Regions from separate parts of the Rhizobium sp. BT04 genome, predicted to be linked through region 1. Evidence: predicted binding sites of a transcription regulator. Region 1 holds the regulator's gene; each other region holds the start of a gene.

Region 1 (4,210 bases):
ACCTTCCTGCGCAGCCTCAACCGCATGAACGACACGATCGACGGCTGCCGCGTCACCGGCAAGATCACGCTTGATACCGACGATATCTATGATCCCGATATCGACGTCGTCGAACTTCGCGCCCGCGTTGGCATGGTCTTCCAGAAGCCGAATCCGTTCCCGAAGACGATCTATGAAAACGTCTCTTACGGCCCGCGCATCCATGGCCTCGCCAAGTCGAAGGCCGATCTCGACCAGATCGTCGAGACCAGCCTGCAGCGCGCCGGTCTCTGGAACGAAGTCAAGGACCGCGTGCATGAATCCGGCACGGGTCTTTCGGGCGGCCAGCAGCAGCGCCTCTGCATTGCACGCGCCGTCGCCGTCAGCCCTGAAGTCATCTTGATGGACGAGCCCTGCTCGGCGCTCGACCCGATCGCCACCGCCAAGGTCGAGGAGCTGATCCACGAACTGCGCGAGAACTACACGATCGTCATCGTCACCCACTCCATGCAGCAGGCCGCGCGCGTCTCGCAGCGCACCGCCATGTTCCACCTCGGCAATCTCGTCGAGGAGAACGACACCGACAAGATGTTCACCAATCCCGACGATCCGCGCACCCAGGACTACATCATGGGTCGCTTCGGCTGATTTTGGCGTTACCAAGCCTTTCCGTTATTCGAGGATAAAGCCCCATGGCATCGACACATATTTATTCTGCCTATGATGATGATCTGAAGTTCCTTTCCAGGCGGATTTCCGAAATGGGTGGCCTGGCCGAACAGATGGTCGCCGAATCCGTACGGGCGCTGGTCAACGGCGATACCGCGCTGGCGCAGAAGGTCATCTCCGACGATGTGATCCTCGATCACGCCGAACGCGAAATCGGCGACAAGGCGATCGTCACCATCGCCCGCCGCCAGCCGATGGCCGCGGACCTGCGTGAGATCATGGGTTCGATCCGCATCGCCGCCGATCTCGAACGCGTCGGCGACCTCGGCAAGAACACCGCCAAGCGCGTCATCGCCGTCCAAAGCACCGGCGTTCCCCGCAAGCTCGCCCGCGGCCTCGAGCATCTGTCCGAGCTGGCGCTCGTCCAGCTCAAGGAAGTGCTCGACGTCTACACGACGCGCGCCGCCGACAAGGCGAATGCGATCCGCGAGCGCGACAACGAGATCGACGCGATGTACACCTCGCTGTTCCGCGAGCTCCTGACCTACATGATGGAAGACCCGCGCAACATCACCAGCTGCACGCATCTTCTCTTCTGCGCCAAGAACATCGAGCGCATCGGCGACCACGCCACCAACATCGCCGAGACGATCTATTACATGGCGACCGGCGCGCAGCCGGAAGGCGATCGTCCGAAGGACGACAGCGCCAACACCGTCGGCGCGGTTACGGAATAATCGCCCGGACAGCCCGGGCCAGTCGCCCGGACAGCCCGGGCCAGTCGCCCGGACCAGTCAATTGCATGCGCGCCCGTGCGGGCGCGCAAAGAGGTCGCAGCCAGTTTGTGAATTTGCGCAGGATGCATTGCTTAAATCACCCCCGGTTTAAGGATCATGCGCGAGGAGACCGAGACGCATGATCCCGAGAGTTGCAGTTGTTGAAGACGAAGAAGCCCTGAGCGTGCTTCTTCGCTACAATCTCGAAGCGGAAGGCTTCGAGGTCGATACCATCCTTCGTGGCGACGAAGCCGAAATGCGGCTTCAGGAGCGCACGCCCGATCTTCTGATCCTCGATTGGATGCTGCCCGGCGTCTCCGGCATCGAGCTCTGCCGGCGCCTGCGCATGCGGCCGGAAACCGAGCGCCTGCCGATCATCATGCTGACGGCGCGCGGCGAAGAGAGCGAGCGCGTCCGCGGACTTTCGACGGGGGCCGACGATTATGTCGTCAAGCCCTTCTCGACCCCTGAGCTGGTTGCCCGCGTCAAGGCGATGCTGCGCCGCGCCCGTCCCGAGGTGCTGTCGACGGTGCTGAAGTGCGGCGATATCGAGCTCGACCGCGAAACCCACCGCGTCCATCGCAAGAGCCGCGAAGTCCGCCTCGGCCCCACCGAATTCCGCCTGCTGGAATTCCTGATGTCGTCGCCGGGCCGGGTCTTCTCCCGCTCGCAGCTTCTCGACGGCGTCTGGGGCCACGACATCTATGTCGACGAACGCACCGTCGACGTCCATGTCGGCCGGCTGCGCAAGGCGCTGAATTTCTCCAACATGCAGGACGTCATCCGCACCGTCCGCGGCGCCGGGTATTCGATGGAAGCCTGAGGGCTGCGTCACTACAGCTCGGCCGACGGCTCTTTCGTGATGCTCGGGCTTGTCCCGCTGCTGTCCGGTTCGCGGCGATGGACTGCCCCTCATCCGGCTGCCGCCACCTTCTCCCCGCTCGCGGGGCGAAGGGACCCCGCCGCGACGTCTCCGTTCCCCTTCCTACACCTCTCGTGTGGCACGTCCCCTCGCCCCGTTTACGGGGAGAGGGTTAGGGTGAGGGGCAGCCATAGCCGCAATGAGCGCTTCCATCCACGCATAAAAAAACGGGCCACGCGGCCCGTTTTCTGCATTCTAACGATGCTGTTCTTCTCAGCCAGCCCGCGCTGCCGCCCGGCGGCGTTCGTTGACCGGCTGGTAGGCGAGCTTCTGGTGATAGCTGCAATAGGGCGAATTGTCGGGGGATTCGCAGCCGCAGAAGTGGAAGTCGTCCTTCAGCGGATCGCCGACCGGCCACTTGCAGGTGCGTTCGGTCAGTTCCGTCAGGCCGAGGCGGCGCGAAATCGGCACGACCACGTTGCCCCTCGGCACATATTCCATTTCCTCGATCGTTTCGATCTCGATCTCTTCCTTCAGCATCGTTGCGCCCTGCTGGCGGGTAACGGTGCGGGTGGTGACGCGAGAGGCGTAGTTCGGCGCGCGCGGTGCCGCTGTATTGCGCTTCGGCGTTCGCGCCGCGGTGCTGGTGCCGCCGGCCTTGGCACGGCCCGGAAGGCTCAGTCGGTGAACCTTGCCGATAACAGCGTTTCTGCTGACACCGCCAAGTTGCGCCGCGATCTGGCTGGCGCTCAGTCCTTCGGCCCAAAGCTTCTTGAGTTTCTCGACCCGCTCGTCTGTCCAGTTCATGCCCTGTCTCCACCTTTTGCGTTGGTGATGGCAGAATCCCTCACCGTTGTCCCGGGAGCTCCGAAACAAGAAACGCTTGATCAATTTTGGTGACTAGTTCCGCCGCATGCAGTCTAGTAATTGAACTTTAACCTAGTGTGAGGCTGACTCCGTGACAAGAGTCGCATGAATCCGGATGAATCGAATTCGTAGTTTTCCCCAACTTGCTGCCCCTGCGTGGCATTTCTGCAATAATGCCTGTTGAAGACTGAAAATGCCGCTGCACACCCTTGCTGCATGCGCTAAGGGCGCAGTTTTGTTGACATTGCAGCGCGAAAAGGAAATAGTGCCAGTCGCCGCCGCAAGGCGGCATTTTTGATTTTTCGGGCCTGGTTTTCTTAGCCGGAGTCAGTCGCCCCATAACTTTAGATCGGGAGATCGCGCCATGGCTGAAGCCGCGCCGCTTTATGACACCTATTCTCGTGCCCCGCTGCGGTTCGAGCGAGGCGAGGGCGTGTGGCTGATCACCGAAAGCGGCGAGCGATATCTCGATTTCGGCGCCGGCGTCGCCGTCACCTCGGTCGGCCACAGCAATCCGCATGTGGTGGGCGCCCTGAAGGAGCAGGCCGACAAGGTCTGGCACCTCTCCAACATCTATGAGATCCCCGGCCAGGAGCGCCTGGCCAAACGGCTGACGGACGCCACCTTCGCCGACAAGGTGTTCTTCACCAATTCGGGCGCCGAGGCGCTCGAATGCGCGATCAAGACGGCGCGCCGCTATCAGTATTCCAAGGGCCATCCCGAGCGCTTCCATATCATCACCTTCGAAGGCGCCTTCCACGGGCGGACGCTGGCGACGATCGCCGCCGGCGGCCAGGAGAAATATCTCGAAGGCTTCGGCCCCAAGGCGCCGGGTTTTGATCAGGTGGCTTTCGGCGATATCGAAGCGGTGCGCGCCGCGATCACCGATGCCACGGCCGCAGTCCTGATCGAGCCGGTGCAGGGCGAGGGCGGCGTGCGTCCCGCCACCCCCGAATTCATGAAGGCGCTTCGCCAGATCTGCGACGAACACGGCCTGCTGCTGATCCTCGACGAGGTCCAGACCGGCGTCGGCCGTACCGGCAAGCTCTTCGCCCAT
Region 2 (4,210 bases), 2.0 Mb from region 1:
ACCCGGGCTTATCGCGCGTTGCGCCGGTGCTGCCGATGTCGTGCGGGCGGTGCGGTTTGCGCGCGACAACAATCTGCTCGTTTCGGTACGCGGCGGCGGGCACGGCATTGCCGGCAACGCCGTCTGCGAGGGCGGTATCGTCATCGACCTGTCGGCGATGAAATCGGTGCGGGTCGATCCGCAGACCAAGCGCGCCAGGATCGAGCCGGGCGCAACGCTTGCCGATGTCGACAAGGAAACGCTGGCTTTCGGGCTGGTGTTGCCGACCGGCATCAATTCCACCACCGGCATTGCCGGCCTGACGCTCGGCGGCGGTTTCGGCTGGCTGACCCGCAAATTCGGGCTGACGCTCGACAATCTGCTTTCGGTCGATGTGGTGACGGCCGATGGCGAGTTGGTGAAGGCGAGCGAGACGGAAAGGCCGGACCTCTTCTGGGCGTTGCGCGGCGGCGGCGGCAATTTCGGCGTCGTCACCTCCTTCGAGTTCAAGCTCAACCCGCTCAACCCAGAGGTTCTGGCCGGGCTGGTCGTGCATCCCTTTGCCGATGCGGAAAAGGTGCTCCGGGAATATCGGCAGGCGCTGGAAGCGGCACCCGATGAACTGACCTGCTGGGTGGTGATGCGCCAGGCGCCGCCGCTGCCTTTCCTGCCGGCCGAATGGCACGGCAAGGAGATCCTGGTGCTTGCCATGTGCTATTGCGGAGACATTGCCGCGGGAGAGAAGGCTGCGGCCAGATTGCGTGCGATCGGAAATCCGATTGCCGACGTCGTCGGCCCGGTGCCGTTTACCGGCTGGCAGCAGGCATTTGATCCGCTGCTGACGCCAGGTGCGCGCAATTACTGGAAAAGCCAGGATTTCGCTTCCCTCTCGGATGCGGCAATCGACGTGCTGCTCAACGCCGTGCGCAAATTGCCGGGGCCGGAATGCGAGATCTTTATCGGCCATGTCGGTGGTGCGGCCGGGCGCGTGCCCACCGAGGCTACCGCGTTTCCGCAGCGCAGTTCGCATTTCGTCATGAATGTGCATGCGCGCTGGCGGGAGACCGGGATGGACGGAAGCTGCATCGACTGGGCGCGGGAGCTGTTCGAGGCAACCAAACCGCATTCCGTCGGCACTGCCTATATCAACTTCATGCCGGAGGACGAGACCGATCGGGTCGAAAGCGCTTACGGCGCCAATTACAGCCGCCTTGCCGAAATCAAACGGCGTTACGATCCGAACAATCTGTTTCGGATGAACCAGAACGTCAAACCCACGGCGGCCGTGCGGGCCGCCTGAGGGGATCGATAGGGAACCCCGGCGGTCATCAAAATCCCTCCCCCTTGTGGGGAGGGCCTATCCGGGTCCGAACCGGCTACATATTGGACAGTATGGACCGGTGACATGGTCGACAGGTTTTGTGGTCGGCATTTCCGGGATTGTCGCAGCGCTTGAACCAATCGACGTAACCCGCCGAAGACCTATCCACCAGTCTTCGGCGTGATCGTCACGTCGGCGCCATAGGCATCGCGCAGTTCACCTTCCTGTCCCGGCAGCCGGTCGGCGGCCTGGTGCAGCAGGATCGACTCGTATCCTTGCGAGCGCGTCCCCTCGATCAGGGTGATATCCGCATTCCCAGGGTTGTCGGAGCGCTCGAACCACTCGACCGGGCGGTGCAGAAAATTCATTTCGACCGCCCGGTTGGTGACGCCATGACCGACGATGACGACGTTGTGGTCGCTATTTTCGGCGTCGTGCATGACGGTCTGCAGGAACAGGCGCACCCGCTGGGCCACATCCGCCCGGCTCTCGCCATCCGGCGGACGTGCGTAAAATTTGCCGCTGTTGCTGCGCAGCCTCGCCCATTTTTCGAATTCCTCGGGAAATTTCTGTTTCTGTTCGGCGTGGTCATAGATTTCGGTGAAGAGACCGAAATCCTGCTCGCGCAGCAGATAATCCTCCCTGACATCGCCGACAACGCTTTCCGGCAGGGCCGAGAGCAAGGCATCCTTGCTCTGCCGCGTCCTGAGGAACGGCGAGTACCAGATCTGCAGCCTGCCGAAATCCGCGCTCGGCAACGCCTTCAAATAGGAGGCGATTGCGCCGCCGGCTTCTACAGCCTGGCGATGGCCCCATTGCGTCAGCGGCACGTTGTGATCGCCGAATTGGCGATAGGCCTGTTCGTTGATGTTGCCGAGGGATTCGCCGTGGCGAACGAGAAAGAGACGCATCAGCCATCCCGCATGGTCGGATATGGAATCGCCGTCATCATGAACGCGCTCGATGCGGAGGGCAACATCGCCGTCGCACCGGACGGCGACACGTATTCTGCCCACGTGGCGACAGGCATTCTGCCTGCGCGACGACGGGCATGCTGCCCGCGCGACGACGGGCATTCTGTCCGCGTGGGATGAACAGTTTGCGGGGCTTTTCCCCGGCTTGTCATCTTCCTGAAACACGAGTCTGGTTTTGGAAGGCTAGATGAAAGATGGGGCATGAGCCGTAGCTCATGATAGACATGATGGAACCCAGACATTTCCGCACGCTCTTCATTTCCGATGTCCATCTCGGCTCGAAGGCCGCGAAGGCCGATTTCCTCTTGGATTTCCTGCGCCACCACGAGGCCGATACGATCGTGCTCGTCGGCGACATCGTCGACGGTTGGCGGCTGAAGCGCAGCTGGTACTGGCCGCAGGTCTGCAACGACGTCGTCCAGAAGCTGCTGCGCAAGGCGCGCAAGGGCACGCGTGTGGTCTATATTCCCGGCAATCACGACGAATTCCTGCGCGACTTCCCGGGGATGCATTTCGGCGGCATCGAGGTCGTCGAACGCATGATGCATGATGGCGCCGACGGCAAGAAATACCTGATCCTGCACGGCGACGAGTTCGACGTCGTCGTCCGCAATGCCCGCCTGCTCGCCTATCTCGGCGACTGGGCCTACGATACCGCGATCCGCATCAACATCCTGCTGGCGGCCGTGCGCCGCCGGCTCGGCATGCCCTACTGGTCGTTCTCGGCCTGGGCGAAGCTCCAGGTCAAGCATGCCGTCAACTTCATTGGCGAGTTCGAGCGCGTCGTGGCGGAGGAGGCCCGCAAAAGCGGCGCCGACGGCGTGATCTGCGGACACATCCATCATGCCATAATCCAGGACATGGACGGCATCCGCTACATCAATACGGGCGATTGGGTGGAAAGCTGCACGGCAGTCGCCGAGCATGAGGATGGCACCTTCGAGCTGATCACCTGGCGGGCGCTCGCCAGCGGCGTGCCGGCGGTTGCCGCCATGGAAATGCATAACGAAGGCGAACTGGCCCCCCAAGCTGCTTGATTTTGGCTGCTTGATTTTGACCGCCTGATTTTGCCGTCAGCGCATCGCCCGCGCTCTCGCGAATTTAGCCGTTACCGTCGGGGCGACCGCCCAATTTATTTTCTAAAACGTTACAGGACGGCTATTTCTCGCAATAGTCGCCTCCAGGGTGGTGTGTTAGGACAACGTCGAGTTTCCTTCAGGTCCCCCATGATTCCCGTTCAACATTCTCCGACAGGTGAGGGAGCGCCGCCGCGCTTCCGGCTGCTCAGCGCGCTTTCCTATTGCGCGCCGCTGCTCGTCAACGGCATCGTTCTGCCGTTCTTTCCCGTCTGGCTCGCAACCCACAGCTTCAGCGACCATGAGATCGGCATCATCCTTGCCATACCGATGGTGGTTCGCGTGCTGGTGGCGCCTGTCGTCGCCATGATCGCCGACCGTTTGAAGGAGCGCGCCGACGTGCTGCTCTGGTCGGGCGGCCTGTCGCTGCTGACGGCGATCGCGCTCTTCTGGACGACGAGTTTCTGGCCGGTGACGATCGTCTATGCGCTGCAGGGCGCCACTTTCGCGCCCTATCTGCCGGTCGTCGAATCCATCGTCATCTCGGGCGTGCGCCGCTGGGGGCTCGATTACGGGTCGATGCGCGTGTGGGGCTCGATCGCCTTCATCGTCTCGACGCTGGTCGGCGGCCAGCTGATCAGCCGGTGGGGCGGCGAGATGGTGCTTGATATCATGCTGTTCGGCTTTGCCATGACCGTGGTCATGGCGATCTTCTGTCCGCGCATCGGGCCGACGCGGCGCCGCGGCCAGCCGGTCAATATTCCAGCCGCCACCGGCAGCGGGTTGCGGGAACCGCACCTGTTGCTGCTGCTGATCGGCGTCGCCATTCAGCAGTCGAGCCATGCGGTGCTCAACGCGTT
Region 3 (4,210 bases), 1.8 Mb from region 1:
CAGCAAAAGCGTTTCCGCTTTGAGCGCCAAGGACATTCCCAGCTCGGATCGTCGAACTCCCGTCAGCGGGAGCCGTGACCAGCATCCCATCCCCGGCACCCATCCAACCGGTCTGCGTCGCGAAACCGCTGCCGGTAAAATCAAAATGAGCCGTTGAACCAGAAAGCGAGGTTAGCGAAACTCCCAAACCATCCAGATCGAGTATAAGAGGATCACGAAGCGTTGGAAGATGCGGCATTCCCTCCGGGAGGGTCAACGCATCGCTAAGCGGATCGAGTACATGTGAGGCGAACCAATCTAGCCCCTCCGCCATTTTATGAAAAAGGTTGCCAATCTGCTTTGCTAAAGGGCCGCCGAAAGGGCCAAGAAGTTTGCCCGCCCCCTCAGAGATATCTCCTGCGCCGTCGTATATCTTGGCTAGGCCATGCATACCTTTTTGGTCGACGCCATCTTGGATGTTCTCGCTCCCATCCAATATATCATCCAATGCGTCGCTCGCGTCATTTGCTTTTTTAAGAAGATCGTTGAGAGCCTTAGTTGCCTCCGGCGAGCGCGTAGACGCAGCATCACCTAACGTACCACCTGGCGTACCATCAGCTTTCGTCGGATCAACCTCCTTTTCCAGTAGCCCTCGAAGCTTCCCGAAGGCTTCGCGCCCTTCCTTGACACCTGGCACTTGGTTCATGCCGTACTTGACAATACCCCCAGCAACGTCGCCCATAAATATCTCCACATAAAATAGTAATTTTTGTTATGTGCAATTTAAGAGAAGAGCAATGACAATTGTTACTACGGTACGCAATGCCTGCTTTGTTGCGATAAAAATACAACTTATTAGGAATTTTGAATAGGGGACATGGGTTATGTTCGCGCCGGGCAGAGGGTAAATCCTTTGAAACTTGTCCAAATTTTATTAACGTCATCCGGCACCCTCCCGGTCGCTTTCTTGTAGTAGGCCAATTGTGCCTCGGTGAGAGGGTGCCTCATGCGCGATTCAAGCCTTACGACGTCCTCGGCAGCCGTCGGCGTCAGAACCCATTGGAAAATTGTCGGCTCAATTCCAAACTCTAAAATTACAGATTTTTCGTCCTTGCGCACCGTAACGCCGTCGGCAAGTTTGCGAACTCCTTTACCTTCCTCTACGAGGACCAGGGCGTCACGATCCAGCTTGTAAAACAAACCGTTGCACTCTTCACCTAAGGGGTGGAGTTCCGAAACCTCGATCTGATGAATCAGATCGGACTTGGATTCGCAACCTGACACCAAAATGCAGCCCACGACTGCCACAAGTCCAGCGATCATTCTCATGAACTTTCCTTCACAATTACAAGGTCGCAGCTGAGCCGGACTGTGGGCTACTTGCGTGCCTCTAAACATGACAGGAGGCCAACCCAATTTCGAGGGTTCGTGATTCTTGAAAATCGACATTCGTTCAATTTAAAACTCTGCCAGTCCTCTAAGGGTGTAGCCTCTCGAATAGCGGCGTATAGCAACCCAATTCAACCCGTCCAAGGCTAAGATCGCGAAGAACGAAATCATAACACCAGCGGCGTAGGCGTTGGAGCGGGCTTGCCCTATCAGAGGCAGCGCAACCCATAATGCGCAACTGATCTGCACCAACACAAATATTGAAAATAAAACAAAGAATAGATTTAGAATTCTTAGATCTAAAACCACAATGTCGAATGCGTAAAATCCAACGACTGCTGTTCCACACAACCAGAATAGCAATGCGATAGCATCTACCACGCCGAGCGGATCATTCCCTGCCACACAATCGAATATGCCCCAGATGCACGAAATCGCACTGCATATAGCGAAAATCTTCCAGCCCATGATTTTCTCCTTCAACCTAAAAATACACATCAAGGTTGAAACAATTCTCGCGGCGAAAGCTAAAATTTTAGCGTATCGACGACCGCAAGCACGCGGCCTTCGGCATTTCAGTGAGGACGTCCGCCATCGAAGCTGCGTTTGCTCAGCATCTGCGATTTCACGGAACTGACGAAGAACCGTAACAACTCCGTCAAACAACCGGCGCATGACACGGTCGGCGCGCCTTCCCCTTGAGGGAGTGGCGGCGCCGGTTCGACCGTTTTCAACCCCTTGCCGGATATTTGTCATGACCAAGCGTTTTCTCGCGACTGCCGCTTTCGTTCTCCTGTCCAGCACCGTCACCGTCAGCGCCACCGAAATCGGCGCCACGTTCGAGACCGCCTGCCCTTTCGGCGATTGCGCCGCCGGCATTTCGCTCTCTTACCTCGGTGAATTCGTCATCCCCACCGGGCACATGGAAAACGGCGTCGAATTCGGCGGCATATCAGGCCTCGATTTCGATGCCGCCACCGGCCACTATATCGCGATCAGCGACGACCGCTCGGAAAGGGCTCCGGCCCGCTTTTATGAACTCGACATCGATGTCGATGCTTCGGGAATAAAGGGCGTTTCGATCGTCAAGCAGGTCACGCTGAAGGACAAGAACGGTGAGCCTTTCGCCGCAAAAACGGTCGATCCGGAATCGATCCGCCTCGGCAAGGACGGCATCTACTGGGGCAGCGAAGGCGACGCCAAGGTGCTGCTGCCGCCCTTCATCCGCGTTGCCGGGCCGGACGGGTCCTTCATCCGTGAATTCAAGCTGCCGCAAGGCTTTGCGCCGACCGCCGACAAGTCGACCGGCATCCGCGACAATCTCGCCTTCGAGGACCTCGCCGTCGCGCCCTCGGGTGATGTTTTCGTCGGCGTCGAAGCGGCGCTCTATCAGGATGGCCCGAAGCCGTCGCTGGCGACGGGCGGCCTGTCGCGCATCATCCGTTATGATGGCGCGACCGGCGAGCCGAAGGCGCAGTATGTCTACCCGGTCTCGCCGATCCCGCAGGCCGCCGCCAAGGCCGACGGCGGCAATGATAACGGCATGTCGGAGATGCTTGCGCTTGACGATCACCGCCTGCTCGCCGTCGAGCGCAGCTACGCCGAAGGCTTCGGCAATAACGTCAAGATCATGATGATAGATCTCGCAGATGCGACCGACATATCCGTCATCGCCTCACTCGCCAAGAACGACCAGCGCGTCGTCCCCGCCCGCAAGAGCCAGATCCTCGATGTGAGAGCGATCGGCCTCGTCCCCGACAATATCGAGGCCATGTCGTTCGGCAGGGCCAAGGACGGCAGCGACGTTCTCATCCTTGGCTCCGACAACAACTTCTCGCCCGCTCAGAAGACGCAGTTCTACGCCTTCAAGATTCTCAGCCGTCCGCAATCGTAAGATGCTGCATCTGACGGTCGAATAGCGACGCTTTGTATACGCTTTCGGGCTATGCACCTTGAAACCGCGGGGGTGATGGCCCATAACCAGAGTACAAGAAAAAGAAGAGGCGCGCGTGGGTGTATTCGACCGTCAGAAAAGCAATCATGAACCGCGATGGCTCGGATCGTCGGCGCAAACGCGCACGCCGCTGATTCCCTCCATCTCGGCGGCGCGCTGGCTGCTGGTCCTGATCGTTGCGGCCGGCGTCTATTTCTTCTACGGCTTCCTCGTGCCGGTGCTCGCCGCTCTCGTCATCGGCTTTGCCAGCTGGCCGCTCTACCGCCAGCTTCTTGCCCGGGTCGGCGGCAATACGACGATCGCCGCGACCGTCGCCATCCTCATGATCATCACCTTCCTGGTCATCCCGATCGGGCTTGCGATCACCTATACGACGGGCGAAGTGCGCAACTGGGTTGCCTGGGCAATCCACGCCAACCGCGCCGGCGCCCCGACGCCCGACTGGATCGTCGCCCTGCCTTGGGCAGGCGCCTATCTCGATGAAGTCTGGACAAAATATATCGGCAGCCCCGGCGCTCTCGGCGAAGTCATCCAGGCGGTCAGCGGCGCCAATATCGGCAATATCTACCGTGCCGTGCTTGCGGCCGGCGGCGGCGCCTTCCACCTGCTGCTGACGCTGCTCTTCATGCTGATCGCGCTGTTCTTCGTCTATCGCGACGGCTTCTCCTTCTCCAAGCAGATCGACATGCTCGGAGAGCGCATCCTGCCGAACCGCTGGGAGCGTATTTCCCGCGTCGTGCCGGCGACGATCAGCTCCACCGTCATGGGCATGACGCTGATCGCCATCGGCGAAGGCATCGTGCTCGGGGTCGCCTACTGGATCGCCGGCGTGCCCTCGCCTGTCACCCTCGGCGTGCTCACAGGCGTGATGGCGCTGATCCCGGGCGG
Region 4 (4,210 bases), 750 kb from region 1:
TGCCGAGCTTTCTCGAACATTCGATGCGCGCCTTCACCGAACAGCAGTCCCAGATGCGTGAGCAGGTGAACCGCGCCTTCGGCGAGACGCCGCTCGGCAAGAACCTGCAACTGCCGATGCAGATGGTCGAGGACCAGGTTCGCCGCAATACCGAGCTGTTTCAGCAGGCGATGCAGATGTTCTCGCCCTTCATGACGCCGCCTGCCAAGGAAAGCCGCAAGGCCGAGGCCAAGGATATCGATGAGCTGAAGGAACAGCTCCGCGCCCTTCAGAACAAACTCGACAACCTATAATCCGATCGAGACATCCCGCCCGGCGCTCCGGATCGAGACGGCAAAACCACCGATCACATCGATCAGAGCGATCGTCAGCAATATGAAGAATACCTGCGTCGCAGCGTCCCGGACGAGCAGAAACTCGACCAGGAAGGCGATGAACACCAGCATCGACAAGATATGGTTGATGAGGTTGCCGGGGCCGGTTCTGGTCGCCTTCAGGATTTCGAAGAACAGCACGACAAGGGCGACGACGATGAAGAGATCGCCGAGCGCCATGCTCCAGATCGCACCCGAGATCATCGACAGTACGATGACGTCGTGCTGCAGCGCCGGAATGCCGCCATCGCCCATCAATCCCAGCATCGCCAGATTGTAAAGAATAAATGGGATAATCATCAGGGGCATGGCGGCTATCATCGGCAATCTCCCAGCATCATGATTTCTGAAAAATCGCATTCGATTTTCGGAAATCATGACGCGTAAATTCAAAGGGCTACAGCATCAATTGCACGTCTGAAAAGACGCGCGGCGCTGGAGCGCGCAGGAAGAATACTGCCGCAAACCGCTGCCAGACCGCAAGTCATTGCAAATATTATATCGTCGAATAGAAAAGGCCGGCGTGACGCCGGCCTTGAAACTTTCGATCGGGCAAGCCGGATCGGGAAATTATGCGCTTTCCTTCGGCGTCAGAACCTGGCGGCCGCGATACATACCGGTCTTCAGGTCGATATGGTGCGGACGGCGCAGTTCGCCGGAGTTCTTGTCTTCGACGTAGGTCGGAGCCTTCAGTGCATCTGCCGAACGGCGCATACCGCGCTTGGACGGGCTTGTTTTTCTCTTCGGTACAGCCATTTCTCTTACTCCACTTGCGGGCAAAACATTCCCACGGCCAGACTGGCGGCCGAAACGGACATGTCGCGATTTCGGAATTTGGCGCGCTTATACATGCAAGGGGTGGGCTTGACCAGTCCCCATGCATATTTTTTGCGACGCCGATGATTCCTGGCTCAAACTTCGTCTTCCGCCACGATCCAACGCTCGGCCCGTGCCGCCTCTTCCCATTTCCGCCAGGCCGGATGCGCCTTCATGGTCTCCATATAGGTCAGCGTTTCGTCCCGGTTGACGAGGTCATAGATGTCGAACCGGTTGACGACAGGCGCAAACATCGCATCTGCGCCGCTGAATGCGCCAAAGAGAAACGGCCCGCCGGATTGCTGCAGCAGGTCTCGCCAGACCGTCTCGATGCGGTTGACATCGGCGTCGACACCATCCGGCAAGACGATCCTGGCCTTGGGCCGGCGGATATTCATCGGGCAGGCGGCGCGCAGCGCCCGAAACCCCGAGAGCATTTCCATCGAAACCGAACGAGCGATCGCTCGTGCGGCCCGATCGCTCGGCAGAAGGCCGGCTTCCGGGTGAAGCTCGGCGACATATTCGATGATCGCCAGCGATTCCCAGATCTTCAATGCGCCGTGCTGCAGGATCGGCACATTGCCGCTTGGCGATACGGCCTTGATGTTGGGATTGCCGCCCGGATAGTCGAAGGGGATCAGGACTTCCTCGAAATCGATCCCGACGCCCGTCAGCGCCATCCAGGGCCGGAACGACCAGGAGGAATAGTTCTTATTGGCAATGTAGAGCGTCGGTCTATCCATGGGCTCCTCCCGTTCGGGCGTCGAAATCGAAGATCAACAGTTCGTGGAAATGGTTCATATCCTCGAACACGCAGAATGCCGGTGGCGTCAGTTCGAAAACCGGGGCCTTGCGGCGGATATGGTCGGCCACGTCGTCGAGCATCGCCTGCCAGCGCGGCAAGGCTTCGTCCTCCAGCCGTTCGATCGCATAGGCCAAGGTCATGTGGAACTTATAGTCCTCATGGTTCGGCTGGCGATAGCCGAGAAGGTCGGCAAACGCGTTGCGCCAGGCGCGCATAACCCCGCGGTCATTCTCCGTCGCCCCGTCGACGAGGAGGCCCGATGGCCGAGCTTCGACAATGGCGACCTTGAAGGGATCGAACATCGTAAAACCTTCAAGCCTGGCAGCCATCAACTCGGTCATGTCATCGATCGGCGTCTCGAGCGGGAGATCGCCCGGCCAGTAATCCTGCCGGCGCCGGGTCTCGATGATACCTTCGAAAAGCGTCATGTGAAGGCTTGATATCGGCGTGAACAGGAACTGCGAAGCCTCCGGCATTGCCAGATATTTCTCCCGCGCCTCGATCAGCACCGCCTGCGACGGCGAACCCTTTTCGGCATGGCAGACGATGGTGTTGCCGGCTTCCGGCAGAAAGCCGCCGACCTTACGATAACGGCTGCCGAGATGGGCGGGCGGGTTCGGATTGTGCGTCTTCGAATAAAGGAGAAGCTCGGGAGAAAACGTCGTGACGGTCATGGGGCGACTCGAGGGCTCTGATTAGACTCCATTCGCCCATATGGCAGAACCAAGAATGTCAGATGACGGCGGATGCCCCCATTCGAAAATCTGGAGCGCCGTTCCTAACGACACGTTCTGATATCACTCATAGATGCACTTGATGTAGTCGCCGGAACCCTGTGCCCGCCGCTCGATCACACCCGCGAGCCGGCGAAGGCCTCGTCCCGGCTTGCCGGCATTGCGATCGATCGGGTTCGGCAGCGAGACCGCAAGCAGCGACGCCTGGCGCCGCGTCAGCTTCGAGGCTGGCACCTTGAAATGATGCTGGGCCGCCGCCTCGATGCCATAGATGCCGGGACCCCATTCGGCGATATTGAGGTAGATTTCCATCAGCCGCCGTTTCGACAGGACGAAATCCGTGGAGACGGCCAGAGGAAGCTCCATCGCCTTGCGCACAAAGGAGCGGCTGTTCCAGAGAAAGAGGTTCTTCGCCGTCTGCATCGGGATGGTGCTGCCGCCGCGCGTCGCCTGGCCTTTCAGCGTATCCTCGACCAGCATGCGCATCTCGGCCCAGTCGACGCCGCCATGGAAACAATATTGCCCATCCTCGGACATCATCACCGATTGCACCAGAACCGGGGCGATCTCATCAAGCGACACCCATCTGCGGTCATAGCCGCGCAACAGCACGAGATCGCGCAGCATCAGCGTCGAGACCGGATGAATGAAGGGCAACAGGTAGAAGAAGATCAGCGCATAGGGAAGGACCAGCAGGGTCAGCACGGCAAGGACAATGCGTTTCAACACACGCCGGTCTCCAAACCATCGCCGCTCGGCCGGCGCGTCGACGCTGTCCTCTATCTCTGGCGCTATATCCAATGTCCCCAGCCCGATTTCGCTCCTATCGTTCTCATAACCCCTGTGCGGCGCTTATGCCAGAGTACATGGGAAATCTTGCGGCAGCCATCGACAATTCCGTTGCAAGCCCCCATTGCGCCATGCCAAACAGCGCCCATGGATGCGAACCGGGTCACTTTCGAAACCAGGCTGAAGCACAACGCCCGCGAGATCGAGGCGCTGCTCGACGCATTGCTTTTACCGAACAGCCTCTCCGACGAAATCGCCAGGCCCGAGACCTTGCGCAGCGCCATGCACTACGCCGTGCTGAATGGCGGCAAGCGGCTGCGCCCGTTTCTGGTCGTCGAAAGCGCCGCCCTTCTCGGCGGTGACGCCGAGGCGGCCCTTCGTGTCGGCGCAGCCCTCGAATGCGTCCACTGCTATTCGCTCGTGCATGACGATCTGCCGGCCATGGACGATGATGATCTGCGCCGCGGCAAACCGACGGTCCACATAAAATTCGACGAAGCCACCGCGATCCTAGCAGGCGACAGCCTGCTGACCTACGCCTTCGACATCATCGCCGCGCCGGAAACGGCCCTTCCCGATACGAGCAAGGCAGCGCTGGTGCTGGCCCTTGCCCGCGCCGCCGGTCTCGGCGGCATGGCCGGCGGCCAGGCGCTCGATCTCGCGGCGGAAAGACAGGCCCCTGACGAGGCCGG

What was found. The regulator PhoB, encoded in region 1, activates phosphate uptake and scavenging genes when phosphate is short. The targets are predictions, from matches to a motif close to TGTCATNNANCTGTCAT.
Region 2: a site for PhoB is predicted at 2,421-2,437, ahead of QMO82_RS12985 (UDP-2,3-diacylglucosamine diphosphatase). Genes of this name have one in related genera too.
Region 3: a site for PhoB is predicted at 2,031-2,047, ahead of QMO82_RS12145 (esterase-like activity of phytase family protein). Genes of this name have one in related genera too.
Region 4: a site for PhoB is predicted at 2,721-2,737, ahead of QMO82_RS22290 (DUF1868 domain-containing protein). Genes of this name have one in related genera too.

The regions. Positions count from the first base shown of each region.
Region 1 covers NZ_CP125652.1:3,586,918-3,591,127, forward strand. The annotation lists gene pstB (phosphate ABC transporter ATP-binding protein PstB) at 1-627, shown strand, start outside; gene phoU (phosphate signaling complex protein PhoU) at 672-1,385, shown strand; gene phoB (phosphate regulon transcriptional regulator PhoB) at 1,564-2,247, shown strand; gene QMO82_RS25750 (GcrA family cell cycle regulator) at 2,560-3,093, opposite strand; gene QMO82_RS25755 (aspartate aminotransferase family protein) at 3,518-4,210, shown strand, end outside.
Region 2 covers NZ_CP125652.1:902,092-906,301, reverse strand. The annotation lists gene QMO82_RS12995 (FAD-binding oxidoreductase) at 1-1,279, shown strand, start outside; gene QMO82_RS12990 (histidine phosphatase family protein) at 1,462-2,211, opposite strand; gene QMO82_RS12985 (UDP-2,3-diacylglucosamine diphosphatase) at 2,499-3,311, shown strand; gene QMO82_RS12980 (MFS transporter) at 3,501-4,210, shown strand, end outside.
Region 3 covers NZ_CP125652.1:734,741-738,950, forward strand. The annotation lists gene QMO82_RS12130 (calcium-binding protein) at 1-721, opposite strand, end outside; gene QMO82_RS12135 (hypothetical protein) at 862-1,308, opposite strand; gene QMO82_RS12140 (hypothetical protein) at 1,438-1,836, opposite strand; gene QMO82_RS12145 (esterase-like activity of phytase family protein) at 2,123-3,262, shown strand; gene QMO82_RS12150 (AI-2E family transporter) at 3,378-4,210, shown strand, end outside.
Region 4 covers NZ_CP125652.1:2,840,881-2,845,090, forward strand. The annotation lists gene phaR (polyhydroxyalkanoate synthesis repressor PhaR) at 1-293, shown strand, start outside; gene QMO82_RS22275 (hypothetical protein) at 288-695, opposite strand; gene rpmF (50S ribosomal protein L32) at 945-1,130, opposite strand; gene QMO82_RS22285 (glutathione S-transferase family protein) at 1,286-1,933, opposite strand; gene QMO82_RS22290 (DUF1868 domain-containing protein) at 1,926-2,669, opposite strand; gene mtgA (monofunctional biosynthetic peptidoglycan transglycosylase) at 2,793-3,530, opposite strand; gene QMO82_RS22300 (polyprenyl synthetase family protein) at 3,666-4,210, shown strand, end outside.